Regions from separate parts of the Shewanella sp. SM21 genome, predicted to be linked through region 1. Evidence: riboswitches for the same ligand, from Rfam matches in the RefSeq annotation. Region 1 holds a riboswitch; the other holds the start of a gene.
What was found. Region 1 has a riboswitch for thiamine pyrophosphate ahead of thiC (phosphomethylpyrimidine synthase ThiC). Riboswitches for the same ligand answer to the same signal wherever they lie in the genome.
Positions count from the first base shown of each region.

Region 1 (7,607 bases):
TCTGGTCGAGAACGGCACCTGATAACGATTTAGTGGCTATGTTGGCATCGCAGCAAGCCAAGCTGTTGTTTCCTGCAAGTGATACTGAGTTTGCTATGCCCACTGATATTAACCCCTTAGAGACGAATTTAGCTGAGCCATCGCTCTCGAACGCACAAGCCTTGTTAGTGCCTGCGCAATCCACACTCATAGCAGCACAACGAATGCCGAGCCAAGTGGTAATTTTAGATGCGACTTGGCAGGAGGCACGTAAGATGCTGCGCCAGAGCCCCTATCTTAAAACGGCTGCACGAGTCAGTTTGCCGCCACTTATGCCTGAATCCGCCTTTATATTGCGGCGTAATCAGCAAGAAGGGGGCTTGTGTACCGCAGAATGTATTATTGCGCTTTGGCGGCACTGTGGCAGAGCAGAACAAGCGACGGTATTAGCGTCGCTGTTTACTGAATTGAATAGCCGTACTTGATTGCGATGTTTGAGAGAGCGTTCGAGGAAGTGCTTAAATAGATAATTAACGACGTTTAGCTTTGACCCATAGATAAATCACCGTCAGCTGAATCACCATCTGTTAAGTCATAGTCATTTAAATCAGAGCCAGTTAAATCACCATCTGTTAAGTCATAGCCATTTAAATAACAGTCAGATAAATACACAGAAAGTGACTCATGGCACCGCCGAGCACAAATAAATGCCAAATGGCATGGTTGAAAGGAATGCGTTTACCGACGTAGAACACCACTCCTAAGGTGTAAAATAACCCGCCTAAGATTAATAGATTAAAGCCTATCTCTGACATGGCCGCCGTTAAATCGCCCATCACAGTGACACATAGCCAGCCCATAGCGAGATACAAGACTAAGCTTAACTTTTTGAATTTGTGAATAAACAGTGTCTTAAATAGGATCCCACCAATTGCAAGCGACCAAATAGCCGTTAAAATCACTATCGACTGCGTGCCTTGTAAGCTTATCAGCATCAAAGGTGTGTAAGTTCCTGCAATTAAACAGTAAATAGCGCAGTGATCGGCGATCTTCAGTTTATGTTTCCAGCCTGAATGGCTAACGCTGTGATATAACGTCGAGCATAGGAAAAGCACTATGATGCTCGCACCATAAATGGTTACGCCCGTAAGTTGAATTGGCGTTAGGTGATCTTGACCTTTAAGCAGCATGAGCACCAATGCCACAATCCCCGCAATAACACCTAGGCCATGGGATACACTGTTAGCGATCTCTTCTTTGATACTATATGGTCCAGATTTTACCGGGTTTTTAACTGTGTTTGGCTGTTCGGTAACACTTTGACTCGACATGGTAGATACACACTCGTAAACGATAATAGACTGAGTCTATCAGTTAGAAAAATAAATCACCATATTTAAGCGTACACTTGTAAGCTTAAATTTATGGTTGGCTTCTATTTTTCATCTTTTAGATTTTTAACGCCGTCTTGCACTCCCATCAGTGCATCGCATTGATGATGCTACTCGCTTCAAGACGTGAGATTTAGCGCGATTATGATCCCAATTCCCAGCCTTATTTGTCTTAACTGGCAAGTGACTTATCAAGCACTGGCGTAAAGTACTGTGCTTGTAGCAGGTTGCATTTGCATTGAACTTTACCCTGTTTGCCTCCTCTAATCTGCGTTGAGCACTCGCAAGTAAATGCAATCATTGGATAATTCGTTTTCAATATTCACCAACCTGATATTGGATTGATATTGAATTAGAGTGCAATCGTTCCACGTTAAGCGTCATTGAAATCAATGGATACTATACAAAACCTAAGGATGGATTTTGCCTTTTCAACATCAACCCAAGGCCGCGCCTTTATTGACAGCATCTCCTACAGCGATAGCGATTGGAGATGATGCTGATAGTGCTTTGCTGATTTCGGTCACATCGCCAGAAGGTGAGACTTTTATCGCATTTGATCATCAGCTCGGTGAACTGGATGCTGCTCAAACGCCTGTTTTTACCACTAATGCGGAGCCATTAGCGTTCAATAGCGGTGCAGGCTTTTTAGTCACTGAGCATGACACCCAAGCTATAGACCAAGAGCAAGCCCAAGATTTGGTACTGCAAGAAATCCGTGCTGAACATCAAGATCAAGATAAATTGGTTTCTGAATCTGAATCTGAATCCAAACCTGAACTGTCTAGGACGATACAAACTAGTGCTCAGGGATTGGGGACGGGATCCGTTTTGCGTGCTCGTCAGCCGTATTTCAAAGGATTCAGTTTGTTATTTTTTGTGCTCTTAGTGCATGTGTGTTTATTTTTACTTATCTGCATTTTGTGGCGCCCGCAGTTAAATCCCTTTGGATTGAATGAAATAGAAAGCCGTGGCCCTAAAGTGACAGCGATCAAGGCTTACTTTATTTATGCTCCCGCGGTAGAGAAAGCCGAAACCTCGGAGTCCAAAACTGAGATCAAGGCCGAGGATAAGACTGAAGCGACAAGTTCTGTTACGCCTACAATTGTTCCCACACCTCAAACTCAAGTGAAGCCTCTGCCAATACTTGAAAAGGTCATGCCTGAAACAATAGCACCCGAAAAGGCCGTCTCTGAAAAAGTAGAGTCGGAAAAAGTGAACCCAGATACGGTTAAACCGAACATCACTCAATCGAGCCAATCTCAATCAAAGAAAACTCAATCAAGTGCCCAAAGTGAAGTACAGCCCGCGGAAGTGACGGCAAAAAAAACAACTAATACGCTTGATACCACAGAAATGAAGCCGCAGCTTGGCGCTAAGAGCTCGCCTGCAGCAGAAGGTGAGAGCACAATAGCGACAAGCTCAAGCATGAGTTTATTCACCCAGCAATATTTTGAACGTCAGCGCGAGCAAGCGCTCGATGATCTCGTCATTGAACAGGCTGATAAGTTCACCCGGAAATCGAATATGAGTGAAATGAGCCCAGAGATGGAGGTGCTATTTGTCCCTAATGCTGATGATTTCGGTGGCACAACGAGTCTAGATTTACCCTTAGACCCAAATCGTATTGTGCGTAAAGGGGATACTTGTTATCGCGTGGTACAAGTCGGCACTCAAGTTAATCCTAACGCCGAAAATTTAGGTTTTCCCATTAACTGCAGTGGCAAAAAAATCAATCAAGCTATTGATGATGCCATTCAATCTCGATTAAACAAAATGATGCTCAAACCCCATAAATAGTGACTTTCTTTTATGATTTATTTTCATGCTAATTATAGCTTTTTAGGTTTCATTTTATTTAATCAATTAAAAACAATTAATTATAAATCTTTATTTTGGATTGGTGGTTAAGGTTTTTAATTGCTTTTTTCCTTGTTTGTTGCTGCCGCTTCTGTCTATACTGCGTACTCATCTTGTCGGAGTGCCTCTTGGCTGAGACCGTTTATTCGGGATCCGTTGAACCTGATCAGGTTAAAACCTGCGAAGGAAACAAGCGTAATAACACATATTAAATCGCCAAAATAGACGGCTTGAACACCTGTTAACTCAGCAATGTTTTAAGCCTTAATGTTGAGATTTAATTGTTATTGAGCAGGGTAACTCAATTTTTGAAGCCAGTGTTGGGCACAAAAGTTGATTGCCATGTCCAGCTATCAACAACTCAATTCTCCAGACAAGCAACTCCATTTTTTAACGTGAGATTGCTTATGTCCAGTTCAAACCAAAACCCAGCTGTAGCTGCCAATGCGACAGAAATCACAGCGCCAGAATCGACAATCCCTAATAAATCGACTGAGTCTCGTCAATCAATCGTGCCTCAGGCGCCGAGTCGCCGCGAAACCCGTGCGCAGGCCCAAGCCTTTATCGATACGCTAGCGCCACTGCAACATCCTAATTCACAAAAGATTTATCTCGAGGGTTCCAGTGCCGATATTCGCGTTGGCATGCGGCAAATTCTGCAGACTGACACCCTGGTCGGCGGCACAGATGATGCGCCCATCATGGAAAAAAATCCGCCAATCCGCGTGTACGATTGCGCCGGACCTTATTCCGATCCTGAGGCCGACATCAATGTGCGTCTAGGCCTTGGTAAATTAAGACAAAACTGGATCCTAGCCCGCAACGACACAGAGCAATTATCCTGCGCGACCTCAGACTTTACCCAACAAAGACTCGCCGACGACGGTTTAGATCATCTGCGTTTTGAGGCAGGCTCGAGTGCCATTGTCCGCCCACGCAGAGCGCTGCAGGGCAAACGTGTCAGTCAATTACACTATGCCCGTCAAGGGATTATCACGCCAGAAATGGAATATGTGGCGATCCGCGAGAACATGGTACTTGCGCAAGTACAGGATGAAATCCTCAATCGTAAAGCCAAGGGCGAAGCCTTTGGTGCCTTAGTCGGCGAACCGATTACCGCCGAATTTGTCCGCGCCGAAGTTGCCCGTGGCCGCGCGATTATTCCGCTGAATATTAACCATCCCGAAGCCGAACCTATGATTATCGGGCGTAATTTTCTGGTGAAAGTGAACGCCAATATCGGTAATTCTGCGGTGACGTCTTCCATCGAGGAAGAAGTGGAAAAGCTCGTCTGGTCTACCCGTTGGGGCGCGGATACTGTCATGGATTTATCCACGGGTCGTTATATCCACGAAACCCGCGAGTGGATCATCCGTAACTCGCCAGTGCCCATTGGCACAGTGCCGATTTATCAAGCGCTGGAGAAAGTGAACGGCGTGGCAGAAGATTTAACCTGGGAAGTGTTCCGCGATACCTTAATTGAACAAGCTGAGCAAGGTGTTGATTACTTTACGATTCATGCTGGTGTACTGCTACGTTATGTGCCGATGACGGCTAAACGCGTTACTGGGATCGTTTCCCGCGGTGGTTCAATCATGGCCAAATGGTGCCTGAGCCATCATAAGGAAAACTTCCTCTACAGCCATTTTCGTGAGATCTGTGAGCTTTGCGTCGCCTACGATGTATCCCTGTCCTTAGGTGATGGTATGCGTCCAGGCTCGATTGCCGACGCTAATGATGCCGCCCAGTTTGCAGAGCTTGAAACCTTAGGTGAGCTAGTCAAAATCGCGTGGGAATACGACGTACAAACCATTATCGAAGGGCCGGGACATATCCCGATGCAGCTCATTAAAGAGAACATGGACAAGCAGTTAGTTCACTGCGACGAAGCGCCGTTTTACACCCTTGGCCCACAAATCACCGATATCGCACCTGGGTATGATCATTTCACCTCCGGCATAGGCGCGGCCATGATTGCTTGGTATGGCTGCGCTATGTTGTGTTATGTCACGCCAAAAGAACACTTAGGATTACCGAATAAACAAGATGTTAAGCAAGGTTTGATTGCTTATAAGATTGCTGCCCACGCCGCCGATGTGGCCAAAGGTCATCCGAGTGCGCAAATTCGTGACAATGCGCTGGCAAAGGCGCGGTTCGAATTCCGCTGGGAAGATCAATATAACTTAGGACTAGATCCTGAAACCGCGCGCGCTTACCACGATGAATCTTTACCGCAGGAATCCGCTAAAGTCGCGCATTTTTGCTCTATGTGCGGCCCTAAATTTTGTTCGATGAAAATCACCCAAGATGTACGTGCCTATGCCGCTGGCTTAGAGGCGGCACAAGCGAAAGCGGAGCAAGTTGAAGCGGCTGCCCAAGCCATGCAAGTCACAATCAAGACGCCGCAGGAGTTGGAAGCGGCAATGGCGCTAAAATCGGCACAATTTGCTGCCTCGGGCGCCGAGATCTATCAGGTGATAGGCAAGCTTGTCGCCGAAGCAGAGGAAGCCTAATTATGTCGGGTATTCATGGGGGTAATTCGCCCATGAATACCGCTCGCCCCGCATTTGTTTGGACCATAGCCGGTTCAGACAGCGGCGGCGGTGCCGGTATTCAGGCGGACTTGGCGACAATTCAAGATTTGGGCTGTCACGGTTGCTGCGTGATCACCACAGTGACGGCGCAAAGCTCAGTAGCAGTCACTTTAGTCGAGCCCGTATCAGCGGCGATGTTAATGGCTCAGCTGACGACTTTGCTTTCAGACTTGCCACCCAAAGCAATTAAAATCGGCTTACTGGCAGATCAAACTCAAGTGGCATTGCTGGCAGATTGGATCGCGAGTTTTAAAATCCACTATCCATCTGTGCCTGTGATTGTCGATCCTGTGATGGTCGCCAGTTGTGGCGATGCATTAGCAGCAGATAACTGTCAGGATATAAAAAGTTCTGCCAAATCAGCTTTAGATTTTAATCCTTTCAAAGGCTTAATCGAACTTATCACGCCCAATGTGCTTGAACTTGGGCGGTTAACTAACAGTGATGTTTCGACCAAATCGCAGTTCGTTGCTGCAGCACAGGCTTTATCCCAGAGTTTAGATTGCAGTGTGCTCGCTAAAGGGGGCGATGTGAGCTTTGGCAGCACTGATATTCTTGATGATACTCATGCTAAAACTCACGATAACACTCATGCTCAAACTCAGGCTAACGTTCATGTTAGCACTCTCGATAGCAACGGCTGGGATCATGGGCTTGCCGAGGATTATCTGGTTTGCCATCAAGTACGCGCTAGCTCTGAGCTGCATCAAAATGGGCGTTTTTGGTTGGCAAGCCCGCGGGTTAATACCCGTCATAACCATGGTAGCGGCTGCACTTTGTCATCGGCTATTGCCGCCGTGTTAGCGCAAGGTTTTGTATTGCAAGATGCGGTGGTGGTTGCCAAAGCCTACGTGAGTCAAGGCTTAAGCGCGGCGATTGGTTTAGGGCAAGGTCCAGGGTCGTTGGCCCGTACGGGGTGGCCCAATGACTTGTCCCGCTATGCCAAGATAAAATTGTGTGATGGTAATTTTATTAGTTATCACCTCAACCAACATCTTGATGTTGGTAATGACTTAGTTGCAACAGTTTTTTCCGCAACAGATCAGGCAACCGCTCAGGTAAGAATAACTTCGACGCCAGCTCAATACATCTCATCCCACGGTTTTAAAGTGCTCGATGCCGATCTTGGTGTTTATCCCGTGGTGAGTGACTTAATCATGCTGGAAAGTTTGTTAGTTGCGGGTGTTAAAACCGTGCAGTTACGGATAAAAACCGATACCAGCGGGTCAACTGCTGCAGGGTTAGCAGGATACCAGCGAGATAAATCTGCGCTAGGCAAGTCTGAGTCAGGTAAATTTGAGTTGGTTGGCTCTGAATTAGAAGCACAAATTCAAACGGCCATTGCCTTAGGTAAGCATTTTAATGCGCAGCTTTTTATCAATGATCACTGGCAGTTAGCGATAAAATACCATGCCTTTGGGGTACATTTAGGCCAAGAAGATCTCGCCGTTACCGACTTAGCGGCCATTCAGTCGGCAGGGCTCGCATTAGGTATATCCAGCCACAGTTATTTTGAGTTGCTACTGGCGCATCAATACTCGCCATCCTACATAGCGCTTGGGCATATATTCCCAACCACGACGAAGCAAATGCCTTCGGCGCCCCAAGGGCTCGCAAAACTTAAACACTATGTGGCGTTACTCCAAGACCATTATCCCTTGGTCGCCATTGGCGGCATGGACTTAGATAATCTGGCAAAGGTGAAAGCTACTGGGGTGGGCAATATTGCTGTGGTGCGCGCCATCACGAAAGCTAAGGATCCGTTAGCAGCGTTTGCAGAGCT
Region 1 covers NZ_JAKKRL010000002.1:464,441-472,047, reverse strand. Annotated here, with positions in the region: gene L5L94_RS04165 (tRNA-uridine aminocarboxypropyltransferase) at 1-464, shown strand, start outside; gene trhA (PAQR family membrane homeostasis protein TrhA) at 627-1,310, opposite strand; gene L5L94_RS04155 (hypothetical protein) at 1,794-3,170, shown strand; TPP riboswitch at 3,338-3,436, shown strand; gene thiC (phosphomethylpyrimidine synthase ThiC) at 3,638-5,743, shown strand; gene L5L94_RS04145 (bifunctional hydroxymethylpyrimidine kinase/phosphomethylpyrimidine kinase) at 5,746-7,607, shown strand, end outside.

Region 2 (7,607 bases), on a different contig from region 1:
CGTTAACTAGCCCAGCACTTTTGAGTATGGAGTAAAGTGCTTTGAATGGCTCGCCCACTGAGCGCTGCATCGAGGCGTTTATATCGAGCATTAACTGAGTAACTTCAAGGTATTAGCTTCACGGGCGTCGGCTAACGCGGTTCGCCACAGGAAATACCCCACGACCGCCAGACCCACATAAAGCACGAATAACAAGGATGTCAGCATCAAGCCTTTGCTGAGGTAAAGATAAATCGACACTATGTCGATAACCACCCAATAAAGCCAATTCTCAAGTACCTTTTTTGCCACTAAATAAGTCGTCATCACGGCGAAACAGGTTGTCGCCGCATCTAGATACGGGAATGCGGCTTGGGTATACGTCGCCATACCGTGACCAACCAAAAGCGAAATCACGCCCGTCGCTGCGATCAACTTTAAATGGGTTTTCAATGGCCAAGTGGTCACTTTTACGCCTTGATGCTTATCACCACCTTGGGTCCAGAGCCAATATCCATAGAGCGCCATCGCCATGTAATAGACGTTAAGCACAGACTCCATCAGTAGCGACACCTTCCAAAACAACACAGTGTAAATGGCGGTACTGGCAAAGGCCGCCGCCCAGCACCACACACTGGCCTTCATCGCCAGCAGTAAATATGCCATCGCCAGCAATACCGCGAGGGCTTCCCATACGGTCATCACATGGACTTCACCAAAGGCCGTATTAACGCTCTCGACCAAGGTTAACCATAAATCTGTCATAGTGTTGTTCTCATTGCCTATTTGTCGCTTACATGGCGGTCAATCATTATTCGCTGTGGGCTAAATTCAGCTCACCACCGATAAACTTACACACAAATACTGCCTTGCCCCATTTCTCATGGGCCGCTTGCATCTCGGTCGCTAGCATAGTCATCACATCTAAATAATCGCCGCACACTTGAGTTGCCATCGCATTAGTCACGCGCTCGATATTGGGATAACTATCCACGCGGCCAATAAACCACTTGATAGGATCGAGGTAATTTTCATTAAAGGGATACATGCTAATTTCTGCGGTCAGTTTCATTTTAATTCCTTGATATTCTGAAGTAAGGCTGTAGCCCAAATACTGGGCTACAGTTCAGTAAACACTTAAATGATTATGCTCACTTTAAAATGAGCTATTACATAAACTTAACGTTAAAGGTTACGCCAATCTGACGCGGATCGCCGTAACGAATATATTGCTTTTCCGCCCAACCGTTATCTGGCTCATTGCCAAAATAGAAGCCACGCACACCGTATTCTTCATTAAACAGATTGCGTCCCCATAAATATGCCGACCAGGCGCTCGCCTCATAACCCACGCGGGCATTGACGATAGTGTAGGGTTCAGAGCGGGATTCATTGCTGTCTGAATAATAGAATTCACTCTTACCGCTAAGATTCAGGTTAGCAAACCAACCCGAATTAGCACGATAAGTCCCGCCAAGGCTGTAGGTAAGATGTGGAGAATGGGCCAGATCGCGGCCAGTTAAATCCACCTCAGTACCATATTTATCCTGATACTGGTAGTCACCGTAGGCCGTTTCTAACCAACCTAAGCTTGAGTAAACTTGCAGATTATCCGTGGCATACCAGGTTGCATCTAACTCAGCGCCATAGTTATTCGAACTGCCTGCATTTTCAGTGAACAAGATAAAACGCTGTGGTTTATCGGGATCTTGCTGTGATGCAGCCACCTGTTGATCTTGTCTGTCCATATAGAACAGCGCCAAATTAGTATCGATAAGTCCAGCTAACCAATGGGATTTAAGGCCGATTTCATAGTTATAGAGCGTCTCAGTACTAAACTCTTTTTTATCGTTCAATTCGACGGGCAAAGTCATGTTGAAACCGCCCGCCTTGTAACCGCGTGCGACTCGGATATAAGCATCGTGTGAGTCGTTCAGCACTTTACTCACAGCAATATGACCGCCCCACATGGTTTCGCTCGGGTCGAAATTATCGTTATTCGTATCAGAGTAATGACTGTTGCGACGCTCTAAACGTAGACCCACAGATAAAGCATAATTTGAGCCCAAATCCGTATCAAGCTGGCCAAACAGTGCATAGTTTGTCGCTTCATACTCTGAGTCTAAGACTTCATCCGGCCAAGCATTGTATTCAGAATACAATTGGTTATCTTCTTTCAGATTCATGGCATACACACCAAGCAACCAATCAGTACTCTCTGCAAAAATACGGCCCTGCTCGGTAGAACTTAGGCGAAACTCCTGCGACACGGTTTTACGCTGACCCGTTTTATCCCAAAAATAATCGTATTGGCACGGCGCCAGATTGCCATTGTCATCATTACATTGCTTAGAGGCCCAATATTCTGAGTTAGCCCAATCGCCATCGTAACTGTAATGGTGATCGGTATTGGCAAAAGAGGTTAACGAAGTTAATTCGAAGTTTTCTGCGCCAGAATAGGTCGCTTTAAAACCCGCGCCTGTGGTGCGTTGGCTATCAACACCCGGTTGATCCGATGTTGTCTGGGTTGGTGAATTGGTTAAACTCCACACATCATAGCCATTATCAAAATCGGCATGCAGCACAGTTAAATCAAACTGCAAATCATCTGTCGCATACCAGCGCAGCTTAGCGCGGCCGCTGAATTCATCGCGACCATTGGTATCATCACGGCCTAAATACAGGTTATCGTGGTAACCATTTTGCTGATGTTGCTGCATTGACACACGATAAAGCAGCTTGCCAGAATCCGTTAATGGGCCAGAACTGAAACCACTAAATGTGCGTAAATCATCATCGCCTAACGACACTTCGCCGCCATGCTCAAACACATCAGTTGGATCGTTACTCTTCAGATAAATCAATCCCGCTAAGGCATTCGCGCCGTAACGCGTCCCCTGCGGTCCACGAAGCACTTCGACCTGCTGTAAATCGTACATGCTCGACACCATACCAATACCGGATAAATCGATATCATCTATGATGTAACCCACGGAAGAATTAGGTGCGCCTTGGTATTGTTCCTGTTCCCCTACACCGCGAATTTGAAAATATTTCGGCCGAGAGCTTCCACCTGACCAGTTAAAATTGGCGATAGAATTAAGCAGATCTTCAAAGTGTTGCGCACTTTCATCCTGAATTTTTTGACTGTCGATAACGGTAATGCTTGAAGGCATTTTTTCTAAACTTGAGCTGCGAAAATCCGCCGTCACCACCATGACTTCCATCTCAGTGCTGGGATCGGGTTTATCGATCGCGTCGGTTTGTGCAAAAACAGGGGTGCTCAGCGCTGCGGCGATGGCTAATGCCAGCGGCGCTCGGGCTAAAAATAAGCTTGGCGATACGGTTGAAAATGGGGATTGATGGTTTGACGTTTTACGGTTTGACATAGGACCTCAAATATAATGTTTGAGATCCGGCAACGAATAAGCGATTCAGAAGTGTGCTGTTTATTGGCCCATTCCTACGCCGGTATTAGCCGGATCAGGTTCTAAGGGTTCGTCAGATGACATCTCAGTTTGCAGCCGTTAACGTTAAAATCAGAGTAACATTAATGCACAACAAACACCCCTTGGCGGCGCCTAGTATACATGACGGAAATAAAAAGTGGGCACTCTTATCTCTGCGATTCAATTAAATGTCGCGAAAACCACTGCCCTTCAGTTCGTATGATGAAAATGTCTTTAGTAGCCGCCTAAATCCTTTCGTCCATTTGACCGCCTATCATGATAATGCTATAGAAGGTCGCAATTTCGAACACAGTAAGAGGATCATAGTCGATGCAGCTAAAACCTTTATCGAAAGGACGTTATAGCCAGCGATGGGAGCAAGACTATCCACTTATTGAAGCGGTTGTACTTAGCTGCATCAGCGAAATAAAAATGCTCAAAAAAGGCGCTCACCTCATGACGCAGGGGGAAGCGATGGCATCACTTGTATTGGTGAAGCAAGGTCGCGTATCACTCGGCCATACCGCGAGAAATGGTCGGTGTTTTCAATTAGGTACTATTGATTGTGATTCACAGCTGTTTGGCGAAATGGAGTTCTTCACCCAGTACCACTGTCAACTAGACATTATTGCCAGTGAACCCTTAGAAATCATGTTGATTAGCGCTGAAAAACTGCAACATTGCCTCGGTCAACACCCTCAACTCGCGCTATTTTTCGCTAGTGCAATTGCGATTGACTACCAAGACACAGTGGATATTTTTACTCGGCGACTGCTCTATCCCATCAGTTATAACGTGGCATTTGATATTTACCATGAATACTTAAATGACTTGCCCGTAGATGGCTTTAGTAAACGCTATTTAGAGGCTGAACGATTTGGTACTACCGACCGAGTCTACCGTCGGGCACTACAAAATCTTGAGGAACGAGGCTTAATTGAGCGGAAAAAAGATGGCATTCGGATTTGTGATCTCAACGCACTCAAGAAATTTGTTGAAGCAGGTATATAACCGCTTTCAACATAACCCACACTCGACTTAATTTAACAACCGAGTGTGGGATGGATGCACAGGTAAATTAACTTACCGATGGCGAGTGTTGTTCCATAGCCGATTTCATCCGACTTGAAACGATCAATAGCATAAATATCGCTGCGTAAAGCAGAGGTATCACATACATCACTGTTTGTAATCCGATAATACGTTCAAAGAAAGAACTGATGGCTGGGCTAAACATCGCCCCTGCACTTCCGCTAATAAGAATATATGACACATTTTTGCTGCTAGCTTTTTTTACAAAAGACACGCCATAAGCAATAAATGCATTATAAAGCGCGGCACACACAAAACCATAGCCATAGGTTAAATAAGCTATCCAATTAAGATTATTGGTACTGACAATGGCAGCGGTGATCACCATAGCTAAAGCAATAATACCGACTAAGAAATGGTGAATTTTTACACGAGTCACAATCACAGTCGAAATTAACGCACCAATTAGCGCAGCGGACCAATACTGGGTAATAATATTACCTGCATCTTCAAACGGAATATCAAATTTTTGTTTTACAAATAAAGGTGCCCAAGTTAAAAAAGTATATAAAGCCAGCATTCCTAAAAATAAACCAATACCTCCACTAATAATGCCGAGATTCCATTCAGACTGTTGTTTCTCTTGTGTTGTAGAAGATTGCTCACAAATAGAGAAATGAGTGAACAAGGTAATAATGACTGTACCGAACGCCACTAAACCTACGGCTAAATAGCTATAACTCCATGATAATGAACTTGTTAATGCATAAGTCGTTATTAATGGAAAAATAACGCCTGCAATATTAAACGTTGCATCTTGCACCACTAACATTGTGCTTTGTAATTTCTCTTGCCACACAGACACCACAATCGTACCAGCAATACATAGACCGATACCGCCACAAAAACCAATTAAGGTCATTGCTACCATCACAGCTTGTAGAGAACTGGTTAGATGTAAAGCCAGAGCAGAAAGAGCAACCAGACTGTAACTTATCAAGGTCATTCTTTTGATACCCATTTTTTCAATAAAAAAAAATGCTGCAATCGTTCCCGCGAGTGCACCGCCATTAAGCAATGAAAAAATTGATGCAACTTCGTTAACATTAGCGGCAAATTTCTCAGCTATGGGTTCAATCAACATCCCAAATTGGGTCGCAAAGCCCGCCATAATAAAATTGGCGAGAAAACTGATGGCTGTTAAAGTAATTTTATTATTCATTATGTCATTCCATAAGTGAAATGCTAAGGGTTCAAAGGATGGCTTTAAACCTAATTGAGGGCGGTTTCTAACGCGAGCTCGATCATATTATTAAAAGAGAGTTGGCGTTCTTCGGCCGTAGTTTCTTCACCGGTTAAACAATGATCCGATACCGTTAAAATGGCTAATGATTCGATACCTTGTTGGTGTGACAATCCATAAAGCCCCGCCACTTCCATATCAATACCTAATACCCCAAAACGTTCAAGTGCGGGGATCATATCTTCATCGGGATCGTAATAAAGATCACCACTAAAGATATTGCCAACTTTTACACTAATGCCTTTCTCATTCGCTGTTGTATAGGCTTTATGCAATAAAGAAAAGGTCGCAGAAGTTGCCATTTGGTAGCCACTACTACGCTTAGCGTTAGTAGGTGAATCCGTGCCTGCGGCTTGGGCTAAAATGACATCTCGCATTTGTACATGTTTTTGTGTTGCACCTAAACTGCCAATACGAATAATGCGTTTCACGCCAAAATAATTAATCAGCTCATGGCCATAGAGCACCATAGATGAAATACCCATACCATGACCCATAACGGAAATGCGCTGTCCTTGGTAAAAGCCCGTGTAACCAAGCATATTGCGAACATTCGTGACTTCTACGGCATCGGTAAGATAGGTTTCAGCGATATATTTAGCACGGAGTGGATCACCCGGCATAATAACAGTTTCAGCAAAATCAGTAGGTTGAGCATTAATATGAGCAGTCATCTTTCTATCCTCATGTGGTAATATGCTGATAGTAGTGCTCAATCACTGAATGTATTTAGGACTAAAGTCCGGATTTCACCTTGCCGTAAACCTTTTTGCTTAAAAATGGGTAATTTATCGCAACTTTCAATGTCAAAAAGACGAAAGCTAATAACATTTGAGTGACCTTAAGGTCATTGAAAGTTGATGTAAAACGAATAAAAAGGCTTACTCCTTAAAAGAAGTAAGCCATTTTAGAACGGGTTTAATATCAAAAAATCAATTAAACACGGAATAAACTAAACAGAAGCAAACTCAAGCTTAGTTTGAAAAGGTTTCACGCACGTATACATCAAATTTAACCACTTGGGCATTAGGTGCAACAGCGCCGACTTGCAATTGCTGTTTACCGTGTAATTTCACCGATTTCCAGCTGGTCGCTTCATCTTCGATAGTAAAGCCGCTGGCATCGTACCAAGTGAATTTATATTGCACACGCATATCGGACGAGGATTTACTAACAATCAACGCTGTACCCTGCACTAAATCACCGACTCGGCGTGCATCCACACTCTGTACCGCAATATCTCGAGCAAAGCTGGAATTATCGACGCGGGTTTCACCCAGTGAACTCACTGAAATCCCTGCGGTATGTGAGGCACAAGCACCTAAGGTAAGCGCTGCGGCCAGTAATAACCCTGTATAAACTTGTTTCATATATTTCTCCTAGTCACGCCACAAAATACGCAGCTAGCGCATCATTTCCCATTAAACGACAAACTAATCGAACAGTGCTGAACTCATGCTTAATAACATAGGCTAAATAAAGCATTCTCAATCTAAAATAGTGAATCAGTCATGCTTCATCAATCTAAACTTAATCAGATTAATCAATCAAAAAATGTGCCCGTGCCGTAGCAATAAGCTGCTTACGATTGGTTTGCCAACAATCAATATTCACGTTGGCGACTCGTCGACCCTGACGGGTAATACGACACTCAGCAAAACTATCCTTGTGCAGACCTGCACGTAAATAGTCGATTGAAAAATCAACGACTTTAGGCACCTTTGCCGTTTGCATAAATACCATTAACTGCACTATCGCTGACATTTCCATAAAGCCCGCAATCACGCCGCCATGAATAGCGGGCAACACAGGATTACCGATATTGTCGTCTTTAGCGGGCAATT
Region 2 covers NZ_JAKKRL010000007.1:51,931-59,537, forward strand. Annotated here, with positions in the region: gene L5L94_RS10675 (phosphotransferase) at 1-91, opposite strand, end outside; gene pnuC (nicotinamide riboside transporter PnuC) at 91-744, opposite strand; gene L5L94_RS10685 (hypothetical protein) at 791-1,051, opposite strand; gene L5L94_RS10690 (TonB-dependent receptor) at 1,149-3,368, opposite strand; TPP riboswitch at 3,423-3,561, opposite strand; gene L5L94_RS10695 (Crp/Fnr family transcriptional regulator) at 3,759-4,439, shown strand; gene tsgA (MFS transporter TsgA) at 4,507-5,682, opposite strand; gene deoD (purine-nucleoside phosphorylase) at 5,733-6,437, opposite strand; gene L5L94_RS10710 (YcfL family protein) at 6,738-7,133, opposite strand; gene L5L94_RS10715 (PaaI family thioesterase) at 7,303-7,607, opposite strand, start outside.
Region 2: another riboswitch for thiamine pyrophosphate. It lies ahead of L5L94_RS10690 (TonB-dependent receptor); the one in region 1 lies ahead of thiC (phosphomethylpyrimidine synthase ThiC).